3 regions of the Leclercia sp. G3L genome follow, and region 1 is predicted to be linked to each of the others. Evidence: predicted binding sites of a transcription regulator. Region 1 holds the regulator's gene; each other region holds the start of a gene.
What was found. Region 1 encodes CRP, which controls carbon source genes, mostly activating them, when cyclic AMP is high. Its sites were predicted from a motif close to ATGTGANNNNNNTCACAT; they were not measured.
Positions count from the first base shown of each region.

Region 2: the regulator CRP is predicted to act here: its motif matches at 1,337-1,354, upstream of deoC (deoxyribose-phosphate aldolase).
Region 3: the regulator CRP is predicted to act here: its motif matches at 1,403-1,420, upstream of msrB (peptide-methionine (R)-S-oxide reductase MsrB).

Region 1 covers NZ_CP088265.1:1,558,684-1,561,963, forward strand. Annotated here, with positions in the region: gene LRS40_RS08755 (YccS/YhfK family putative transporter) at 1-1,332, opposite strand, end outside; gene crp (cAMP-activated global transcriptional regulator CRP) at 1,389-2,021, opposite strand; gene LRS40_RS08765 (OsmC family protein) at 2,331-2,735, shown strand; gene LRS40_RS08770 (phosphoribulokinase) at 2,825-3,280, opposite strand, start outside.
Region 2 covers NZ_CP088265.1:490,618-493,897, reverse strand. Annotated here, with positions in the region: gene LRS40_RS03720 (YjjI family glycine radical enzyme) at 1-1,222, opposite strand, end outside; gene deoC (deoxyribose-phosphate aldolase) at 1,484-2,263, shown strand; gene deoA (thymidine phosphorylase) at 2,319-3,280, shown strand, end outside.
Region 3 covers NZ_CP088265.1:4,069,533-4,072,812, reverse strand. Annotated here, with positions in the region: gene LRS40_RS21040 (D-hexose-6-phosphate mutarotase) at 1-124, opposite strand, end outside; gene gapA (glyceraldehyde-3-phosphate dehydrogenase) at 201-1,196, opposite strand; gene msrB (peptide-methionine (R)-S-oxide reductase MsrB) at 1,538-1,951, shown strand; gene LRS40_RS21025 (YeaC family protein) at 1,994-2,272, shown strand; gene LRS40_RS21020 (glycoside hydrolase family 18 protein) at 2,316-3,280, opposite strand, start outside.

The DNA.
Region 1 (3,280 bases):
CATCAACATCCCGGCAAGGGTGTAGCCTTCCGGGACGTGGAAGTGCAGGGTCACGCCGGCAATAATCAGCCCCGCCAGCGTGCCGGCCGCCCGGTGGAGAATACGCACCCGCGTCGCGCTATAGCCGTTTTGCGTCACCAGCAGCACTGTCATTAAGATCCAGTAGGGTTTCGGCAGGTGCAGCGCCACGCCCATCAGGCTGGCGATACTCAGCATCACGCTGATGCGCGCCGCGTTACGCAGGGCGGCAGACTTCAGCGACAGATAGCTTCTCAGAGCGGGGATCAGCGGCAGGCGTTTCTGCTTGTCCGCCATCAGGTCGCGCGGGTAGAGCGGGCGCTGGGTGCGCAGCACGCGGGCAATACGGCTGAAGTGCCAGGCGCAGAACTGACCCACCGGGTTATCCGGGTGCTGGCGGGCAATTTTCTCCAGGGCGCCGAGCTGCTTGTCCATGGTGAAGCGGGTGGGGTAGCGATGATAGAGAATGTCGTCAGCCAGCACCCGCAGGCGTGCCGCAACGGTCTGCGCGTTCCAGCGGATCACCGCTTCAGCGTGACTGCGCTCCACCAGCTTCTGCACCTCCTTCGGGTGATGCAGGCTGACGGAGATGTGCTCCTGTAGATCCAGCCCCACCTGGAAGGTGCGCAGCAGGCGTTTGTATTCATGATTCCTGTTGGCCGCCAGCATATGCAGCTGTTGGTAACAGAGGCTGATCAGGTCCACTACCTTCTGCTGGCGGGCCAGCAGCGGGGGCAACGATTTTTCAGGGTCGGTGTGCTGCGTCAGCAGGGTGTATTTTGCTTCGCAATAATCCGCCAGCTGTTGATAGAGCATGCTCAGCGACTCACGCAGCGGCTGTTCACGCCACATCCAGAACCAGAACCAGTTAAACAGCCCGTACCAGAGGGTGCCCAGCGTATAGAGGAGTAGCGGTTCCCAGACCGGCATATTCCCCGCCAGGCTCAGGGTAAAGATGGCCGCAATCAGCGAGGCGGGCAGCAGTCGCGCATGCAGGGCGCTGATCTCAGCCGTGACCCCTAGCGTCATCGCCAGCACGGTCAGAATCAGAGGCAGCGGAATATCCCGCGCCAGCAGCAGCTGTACGGCCAGGCTACAGCCCGCGAACAGGCAGCCGCCAATAGTCAGACGTTTAAAGAAGCGCTTATGTGGCGTGCCCAGACCGGCAATGTTGCAGCAGGCAGGAACGAGAGAGAAGAGCAGGCCGTGTTGCAGATGACCGAAGATCAGACCCACAGCCACAGGGAGACACAACACCAGGGTTTGCCGCAGTGCGTAGTTAACTTCCGGGTGATAAATGAGCCTGCGCCACATGGGGATAGAGACAAAAACGGCGTGTCATCGTGCGATGCCACGCCGTTTTAGCGGAATTAACGTGTTCCGTAAACCACGATGGTTTTACCGTGGGCGGAAATCAGGTTTTGATCTTCCAGCATTTTCAGGATACGACCCACTGTCTCACGAGAACATCCGACGATCTGACCAATTTCCTGACGGGTAATTTTAATTTGCATACCGTCCGGGTGGGTCATAGCGTCTGGCTGTTTCGCCAGGTTCAGCAGGGTCTGGGCAATACGGCCCGTTACGTCGAGGAAGGCGAGGTTACCCACTTTCTCGGACGTGACCTGCAGACGGCGAGCCATCTGCGAAGAGAGGCGCATCAGGATATCCGGATTCACCTGGATCAGCTGGCGGAATTTCTTATAAGAGATCTCAGCCACTTCACAGGCCGTTTTTGCACGAACCCAGGCGCTACGCTCCTGACCTTCTTCAAACAGGCCCAGTTCGCCGATAAAGTCTCCCTGATTCAGGTAAGAGAGGATCATCTCTTTGCCTTCTTCATCTTTGATCAGCACTGCCACTGAGCCTTTGACGATGTAGTACAACGTTTCCGCTTTTTCACCCTGGTGAATCAGCGTGCTCTTCGATGGGTACTTATGAATATGGCAATGAGACAAGAACCATTCGAGAGTCGGGTCTGTTTGCGGTTTGCCAAGCACCATGCGCTGTTATCCTCTGTTATAAGCTGTCTCCAGAGTCTGGCTATGTACCTGTACTCTGGGGTTGCAATCGAATTCTTCCCCCTGCCTGGGGTCTGGCTGGCACAATAATTAGCAGCCTGTAATGTGTGATGTCCTCTGCATACATGTGTAACGTCAATGTATTACTGTAGCATCTCGACTGTTTTAGCATAGCTTTTGCCGCGTGTCTCCTGGTGTCTCGCTTCAGCTTGATGCAGGTCGACTTCCGTTGTCAGAATTGTTACTGGCGCGTAATCTGTCAGGAAAAATGCAATCCTGGAGTTAATAAAAATGCAAGCACGTGTGAAATGGGTTGAAGGGCTAACGTTCCTCGGTGAGTCGGCTTCCGGGCACCAGATTTTGATGGACGGTAACTCCGGCGATAAAGCGCCAAGTCCGATGGAAGTGGTCCTGATGGCGGCAGGAGGATGCAGCGCGATCGACGTGGTGTCGATCCTGCAAAAAGGGCGTCACGATGTGACCGACTGTGAAGTGAAACTGACCTCAGAGCGTCGTGAAGAGGCGCCGCGCCTGTTCACCCATATCAACCTTCACTTCGTGGTCACCGGCAAAGCGCTGAAAGACGCGGCGGTATCCCGCGCGGTCGATCTTTCTGCGGAGAAGTACTGCTCCGTGGCGCTGATGCTGGAGAAAGCGGTAAATATTACCCACTCGTATGAAGTGATCGAGGCGTAAGCCTTGCTAAAACGCCGGGCGGCACTTCGTTTGCCCGGCCTACAGAGCCCGTAGGCCCGGTAAGCGTAGCGCCACCGGGCAACAAGGCTTCAATCGATTTTCTTGCCTTCCATCAACCGCTGCACCAGCGGCATCATGATTAACTCCATCGCCAGCCCCATCTTCCCGCCCGGAACCACCAGCGTATTGATATGCGAAATAAACGAACCCTGTAGCATCGCCAGCAGCCAGGGGTAATCGATATTGTCCAGATTGCGGAAATGGATCACCACGAAGCTCTCGTCCAGGGACGGGATAGCCTTGGCGGCAAAGGGGTTCGAGGTGTCTACGGTCGGAACGCGCTGGAAGTTAATGTGGGTGCGGGAAAACTGTGGCGTCAGGAAGTTAATGTAATCTTCCATTGAGCGCACCACGGAGTCCATCACCGCCTCGCGGGAATGACCGCGCTCGCTGGTATCCCGCGTCAGCTTCTGGATCCACTCCAGGTTAACAATCGGCACCACGCCCACCAGCAGATCGACATGGCGCGCCACGTCGTGTTGCGG
Region 2 (3,280 bases), 1.1 Mb from region 1:
CCGCCAGCAGATGGCTGATGGGGTCGGGCTCCTCGCCATAGGGGAGGCGCGCCCCCGGCGTGGTGCCGACGTCAGAGCTGATCCCCGACTGGGCATGCAGCATAGCGCGCTGTTTCCAGCCATGTCTGACCGGGGTATTTTCCACAAAGGCCGCCAGCTGCTCGCTGATGCGGTACCCCAGCGCGTTGGCCCGGTCGTCCTTGCCGTAGCGCCCCTTCATCCCGGCTTTTTCGCACAGCACGTTCACCGCCTCGGCCAGGCCATACATGCCAAACATCGGCACGAAACGGTCGGGATCGATCAACCCTTCCTTAACCAGGAAGCTATTCTCAAAGAAGCCGGATTGTTGGTTCAGGACGTCACAGCGGGCATTGATGATGGCGATCTGCTGCTGGCAGTAGTGCGGCAGCCTGCGGGTGAAGAAATCCTCCAGGGTATCGCTCCGATCGGCGATGGCTTTCAGGTTGAGGCGCACCAGAGTGCTGCCTCCGCCCGCCAGCGGCAGAGAGTTGTAACAGCTGACCACGCCAAAGCCATTTTTTGTGAAAATTTTATCATTTATCGGCCCGTTGGCGATATGGGGCTTGCTGCATTCGCAGATGTTGCTGGCTACCTCCAGCAGCAGATCGTCCGGGGTGATCGCCGGGTCATAAATAAAGGTCAGATTGGGGGAAACCTGCTTAAGCTCTGCATCGGTGCGCAAAATGGCGCGCGTCACCGGGCCGTCGGCCGGGCCAATATTGGCATGCACGAAGGCATCCGGCAAGGTGCGGTCGAGATAGCGCCAGAAACGTTTTATTCGAATATCGATTTCTTCTTGTGTTAGAATTCTAACATACGGCTGCAACAGCGAATCGAGATGGCCGAGGAACACCGGCATGCCGGTCACGGACGGAACATGGTGGTAGAGGATGGTTAACAGCGACAGGGCATCGTCCAGATCCTTCGCCCCTTCCAGCTCCAGCCACTCCGAGCCCTGTTTCAGGAACAGCGCATAGTCGGGTAACACATAGCGCGGCTTGTACGGCGCGTGGCCCTCAAACATATCGCAGATAAATCCCGCCTCCAGCGCCTGACGCGCTTCAGGGGGAAGCGTCGGATAAGGCAGGTTGTTTTCCGCCTCCAGCGCCAGAAAGTGGCGTTTTTGTTCGGGGCTTAACACCGGGCTTGTCACAATTTTCTGGCAACGTTGTTGCAGGGCATCGGGGCTGGATGGGGACATGGTCGCTTCCTTATTCTTCTGCAGTGATGGGGAAGGATTGTAGAAAGAGTCCCGTCGGCCGCCTTTGATCCTGCGCGTGTGCCTGACGCTTTAATCAGCAGTTGTAGCGAAATTATTTGAAGTTGATCTCATTATGGTTATGCAAATTTGTACGCATATTTCATTAACTGTGATGAATGTCGAAGTGAGAATGCGGGTGGATGTTAGAATACTCACAGACCCGCAAGGTAAAATTTTACGGCTTTACGCCGGGAGAATGTTATGACCGATTTAACCGCAAGCAGCCTGCGCGCCCTGAAACTGATGGATCTGACCACCCTGAATGACGACGACACCAACGAGAAAGTGATCGCCCTGTGTCATCAGGCGAAAACCGCAGTGGGTAACACCGCCGCTGTCTGTATCTATCCGCGCTTCATTCCGATCGCGCGTAAGACCCTGAAAGAGCAGGGGACGCCGGACGTGCGCATCGCGACCGTCACTAACTTCCCGCACGGTAACGACGATATCGAGATCGCGCTGGCAGAGACCCGCGCCGCTATCGCTTACGGTGCTGACGAAGTGGACGTGGTCTTCCCGTACCGCGCGCTGATCGCGGGCAACGAGCAGGTAGGCTTCGATCTGGTGAAAGCCTGTAAAGAGGCTTGCGCTGCGGCAAACGTGCTGCTGAAAGTGATCATCGAAACCGGCGAGCTGAAAGAAGAAGCGCTGATTCGTAAAGCGTCTGAAATCTCCATCAAAGCGGGTGCTGATTTTATCAAAACCTCTACCGGTAAAGTGCCGGTCAACGCCACCCCGGAAAGCGCACGCATCATGATGGAAGTGATCCGCGATATGGGCGTGGAAAAAACCGTAGGTTTCAAACCGGCGGGCGGCGTGCGTACCGCTGAAGATGCGCAGCAGTTCCTGGCGATTGCCGACGAGCTGTTCGGTGCCGACTGGGCTGACTCCCGTCACTACCGCTTTGGTGCCTCCAGCCTGCTGGCCAGCCTGCTGAAAGCGCTGGGTCACGGCGACGGTAAGAGCGCAAGCAGCTACTAAGATTTGAATTGCCGGGTGGCGCGATGCCTACCCGGCCTACTTTCGGGAGGTTACCGTGTTTCTCGCACAAGAAATTATTCGTAAAAAACGTGATGGTCATGCTTTAAGCGACGAAGAGATCCGTTTCTTTATCAACGGCATTCGCGACAATACCATCTCTGAAGGGCAGATTGCGGCCCTGGCGATGACCATTTTCTTCCACGATATGGCGATGCCGGAGCGCGTGTCGCTGACCATGGCGATGCGGGATTCAGGAACCGTTCTGGACTGGAAGAGCCTTAACCTCAATGGCCCAATCGTGGATAAACACTCCACCGGCGGCGTGGGGGATGTCACCTCGCTGATGCTGGGGCCAATGGTCGCTGCCTGCGGCGGCTATATTCCGATGATCTCCGGGCGCGGCCTTGGCCATACCGGCGGCACGCTCGACAAACTGGAAGCCATTCCGGGCTTCGATATCTTCCCGGATGACAATCGCTTCCGCGAAATTATTAAGGACGTTGGTGTGGCAATTATCGGCCAGACCAGCTCCCTCGCCCCGGCGGATAAGCGTTTTTACGCCACGCGTGACATTACCGCGACCGTCGACTCCATCCCGCTGATCACCGCCTCTATCCTCGCCAAGAAGCTGGCTGAAGGGCTGGATGCGCTGGTAATGGACGTGAAAGTGGGCAGCGGCGCCTTTATGCCGACCTATGAACTCTCTGCCGCACTGGCCGAAGCGATCGTTGGCGTCTCCAACGGTGCAGGCGTGCGCACCACCGCGCTGCTCACCGACATGAACCAGGTTCTGGCCTCCAGCGCCGGTAACGCCGTCGAAGTGCGCGAAGCGGTGCAGTTCCTGACCGGCGAATACCGTAACCCGCGTCTGTTCGACGTGACCATGGCGCTGTGCGTCGAGATGCTGATCTCAGGCAACCTGGCGAAAGATGACGCCGAGGCCCGCGCCAAACTGCAGGCGGTGCTGGATAACGGCAAAGCGGCCGATATCTTTGGCCGGATGGTCGCCGCGCAGAA
Region 3 (3,280 bases), 2.3 Mb from region 1:
GGGCAACAGAAGCCTGAACCTGCGGATGTTCGACCACAATCACTTCAACGTCATCGATCTGGCGGCGGGAGAGCACAGGGGTAAGTTGTTCGACTACCGGAAGTGCAAAAATTGTTTTAATCATTACGCAATCCTCTGTCTTTAATGCCATAAAAAAAGGCGACCGAGGTCGCCTTTTTGGATCAGTTTCTCATCTCAACTTATTTGGAGATGTGAGCGATCAGGTCCAGAACTTTGTTAGAGTAACCGGTTTCGTTGTCGTACCAGGAAACCAGTTTCACGAAGTTGTCGTTCAGTGCGATACCTGCTTTAGCATCGAACACGGAAGTGCACACTTCGCCGTTGAAATCGGTAGAAACAACGTCGTCTTCGGTGTAACCCAGAACGCCTTTCATTGCGCCTTCAGAAGCCGCTTTGATTGCTTTCTTGATTTCTTCGTAGCTTGCTGCTTTTTCCAGACGAACGGTCAGGTCAACAACAGATACGTTAGGAGTAGGAACGCGGAACGCCATACCAGTCAGTTTGCCGTTCAGCTCTGGCAGAACTACGCCAACTGCTTTAGCAGCACCGGTAGAAGAAGGGATGATGTTCTGAGCTGCGCCGCGGCCGCCGCGCCAGTCTTTATGAGACGGGCCATCAACAGTTTTCTGAGTAGCGGTGGTAGCGTGAACGGTGGTCATCAGGCCTTCAACGATACCGAAGTTGTCGTTGATAACTTTAGCCAGTGGCGCCAGGCAGTTGGTGGTGCAGGATGCGTTAGAAACGATGTCCTGGCCAGCATACTTCTCGAAGTTAGCGCCTTTAACGAACATTGGGGTGTTGTCTTTAGAAGGACCAGTCAGAACAACTTTTTTCGCGCCAGCGGTGATGTGCTTACGCGCAGTTTCGTCGGTCAGGAAGATACCGGTTGCTTCAGCAACAACGTCAACACCGATTTCGTTCCACTTCAGGTTAGCTGGATCTTTTTCAGCAGTAACACGGATGGTTTTGCCGTTGACAACCAGGTGGCCGTCTTTCACTTCAACGGTGCCGTTGAAACGACCGTGAGTTGAGTCGTACTTCAGCATGTACGCCATGTATTCAGCGTCTAACAGATCGTTGATACCAACGATTTCGATGTCAGAACGTTCCTGAGCAGCACGGAAAACAATACGGCCGATACGGCCAAAACCGTTGATACCTACTTTGATAGTCATATATTCCACCAGCTATTTGTTAGTGAATAAAAGGTTGCGTGTAAAATTACAAAAACCTTACGCAGCGTCAAGCGGAATCGTGTCAATCATTGCGACAAATCAATCCTTCGCACTACCTTTGCTCGATTGACCCACCTCACATTCCCTTGGAGCTTGCACCCATATGGGGCCTGCGCACGGAATTTTAAAGGGCTGACCACATAAAAACGTGGAGTAGATCACATTTGTCTGAGTGCCTCTACGCAACGAGTAAGTTTAGAACAAAAGTTCATACTTCAGTGTTAATGTTTTGTTAGAATCGAGGGTAAAAGTTGTCTGTTTCAACTGCGAGATGTAAGCCTATGTCGAATCAACAAAACCCCGATGAACTGAAAAAAAAACTCACAGAAATGCAGTTCTACGTGACGCAAAACCATGGTACGGAACCGCCGTTTACCGGGCGTCTGCTGCATAACAAACGGGATGGTGTCTACCACTGCCTGGTGTGTGACGCTGCGCTGTTTAACTCCCAAAGCAAATACGATTCTGGCTGTGGTTGGCCAAGTTTTTATGAACCGGTAAGTGAAGAGGCTATTCACTATCTGAAGGACTTCAGCCATGGTATGGAGCGCATTGAGATTCGCTGTGGAAACTGTGACGCCCATCTCGGTCACGTCTTCCCGGACGGCCCACAGCCGACAGGCGAGCGTTTTTGCGTCAATTCCGCCTCATTAAGCTTCACTGATGACCAGAATGGCGACCAGACGAAAGGCTGAAAAATCGATTCAGCAAATTATTCCTTCGGAGCCGGATTTAACATGAATATTGAAGAGATGATTAAGGGCATGACGCCGGAAGTGTATCAGCGTCTGGTCACGGCAGTGGAGCTAGGGAAATGGGCCGATGGCGTGGCGTTGACCGCCGAGCAGAAAGAGAACTGTCTGCAGTTAGTGATGCTGTGGCAGGCGCGCAATAATACCGATGCGCAGCACATGACTATCGACACCCAGGGTCAGATGGTGATGAAGAGTAAGCAACAGCTGAAAGAGGATTTTGGCATCGCGCCAAAATCGATCGCGACGCTGAAAATGCAGTAACCATGCGGGCTAATGCCCTCTCCCGCAGGGAGAGGGCTAATTTTTACTTAATCCCCAGCGACTCGGCTAACTGCTTCGCCAGCTGGTTGTTGTCATCCGCGCCGTACTCCCAGAACATCGCACCGGCCAGACCTTTCTCTTTGATGTACTCCGCTTTGATGGTCACCGACCGCGGGTTTTCGTACGACAGGGCAAACAGCGCCTTGCCATCATCACCCTTAACCGACAGCCACGGCACTTTGGCCTGGTCGTCCCACTGCTCGGTAAAGCGTTTTTGCGGATCGTTTAATAACGTCTTCACGATATCGTTGTACTTCACATAGGTGTCTTTGGTCAGATCGTAGCCCAGCGATTTGAACAGCTCGATCTGCTGTGCGCCGAAATAAGGCTGAGTCGCGGGGTTTTTTTGCGCATCCGGCTTGCTCCAGTCGATGCCAGGCTCAACGGCACGCTTGGGTACCCGGCCATAGAAACCGATACCCAGGTTCATCTGCTGCGGCTTCAGCCCGGCGGCCAGATAGTTGTTCACCACGAAATCCACGCTGTATTTATCCGCGGCGGCTACGGTGGGCCAGGCGCTGGAGTCATACAGGTTGGCGTTGAAGTACTGGGTGCCGTACGCCATGTCGTAGGTCATCAGGTTGATGTAATCAAGTAACGGCGCAACCGCTTTAACGTCTACCCAACTTTTCGGGCTCTCCACATTGGCACCGACGGCGATGGTCACCAGTTTTTTATCCCCGAATGCAGCACGCAACTCTTTCAGCAGGGCGGTAAAGTTATCCCGGTCCTCAGGCTTGCTGGCGACCAGTCCCCATGCGCCGTTAACCGGGAACTCCCAGTCGAGGTCAATCCCGTCGAGACCGTATTTATCGACAATTTCCTGAGCTGAGCGGATGAACACGGCTCGAGTCTCTTTGGTCGATGCCGCCCCCGAGAAGCCACGCGCCCCCCAGCCACCCACGGAGAGCAGCACCTTGAGGTCAGGGTTTTGTTTGCGCAGGACTG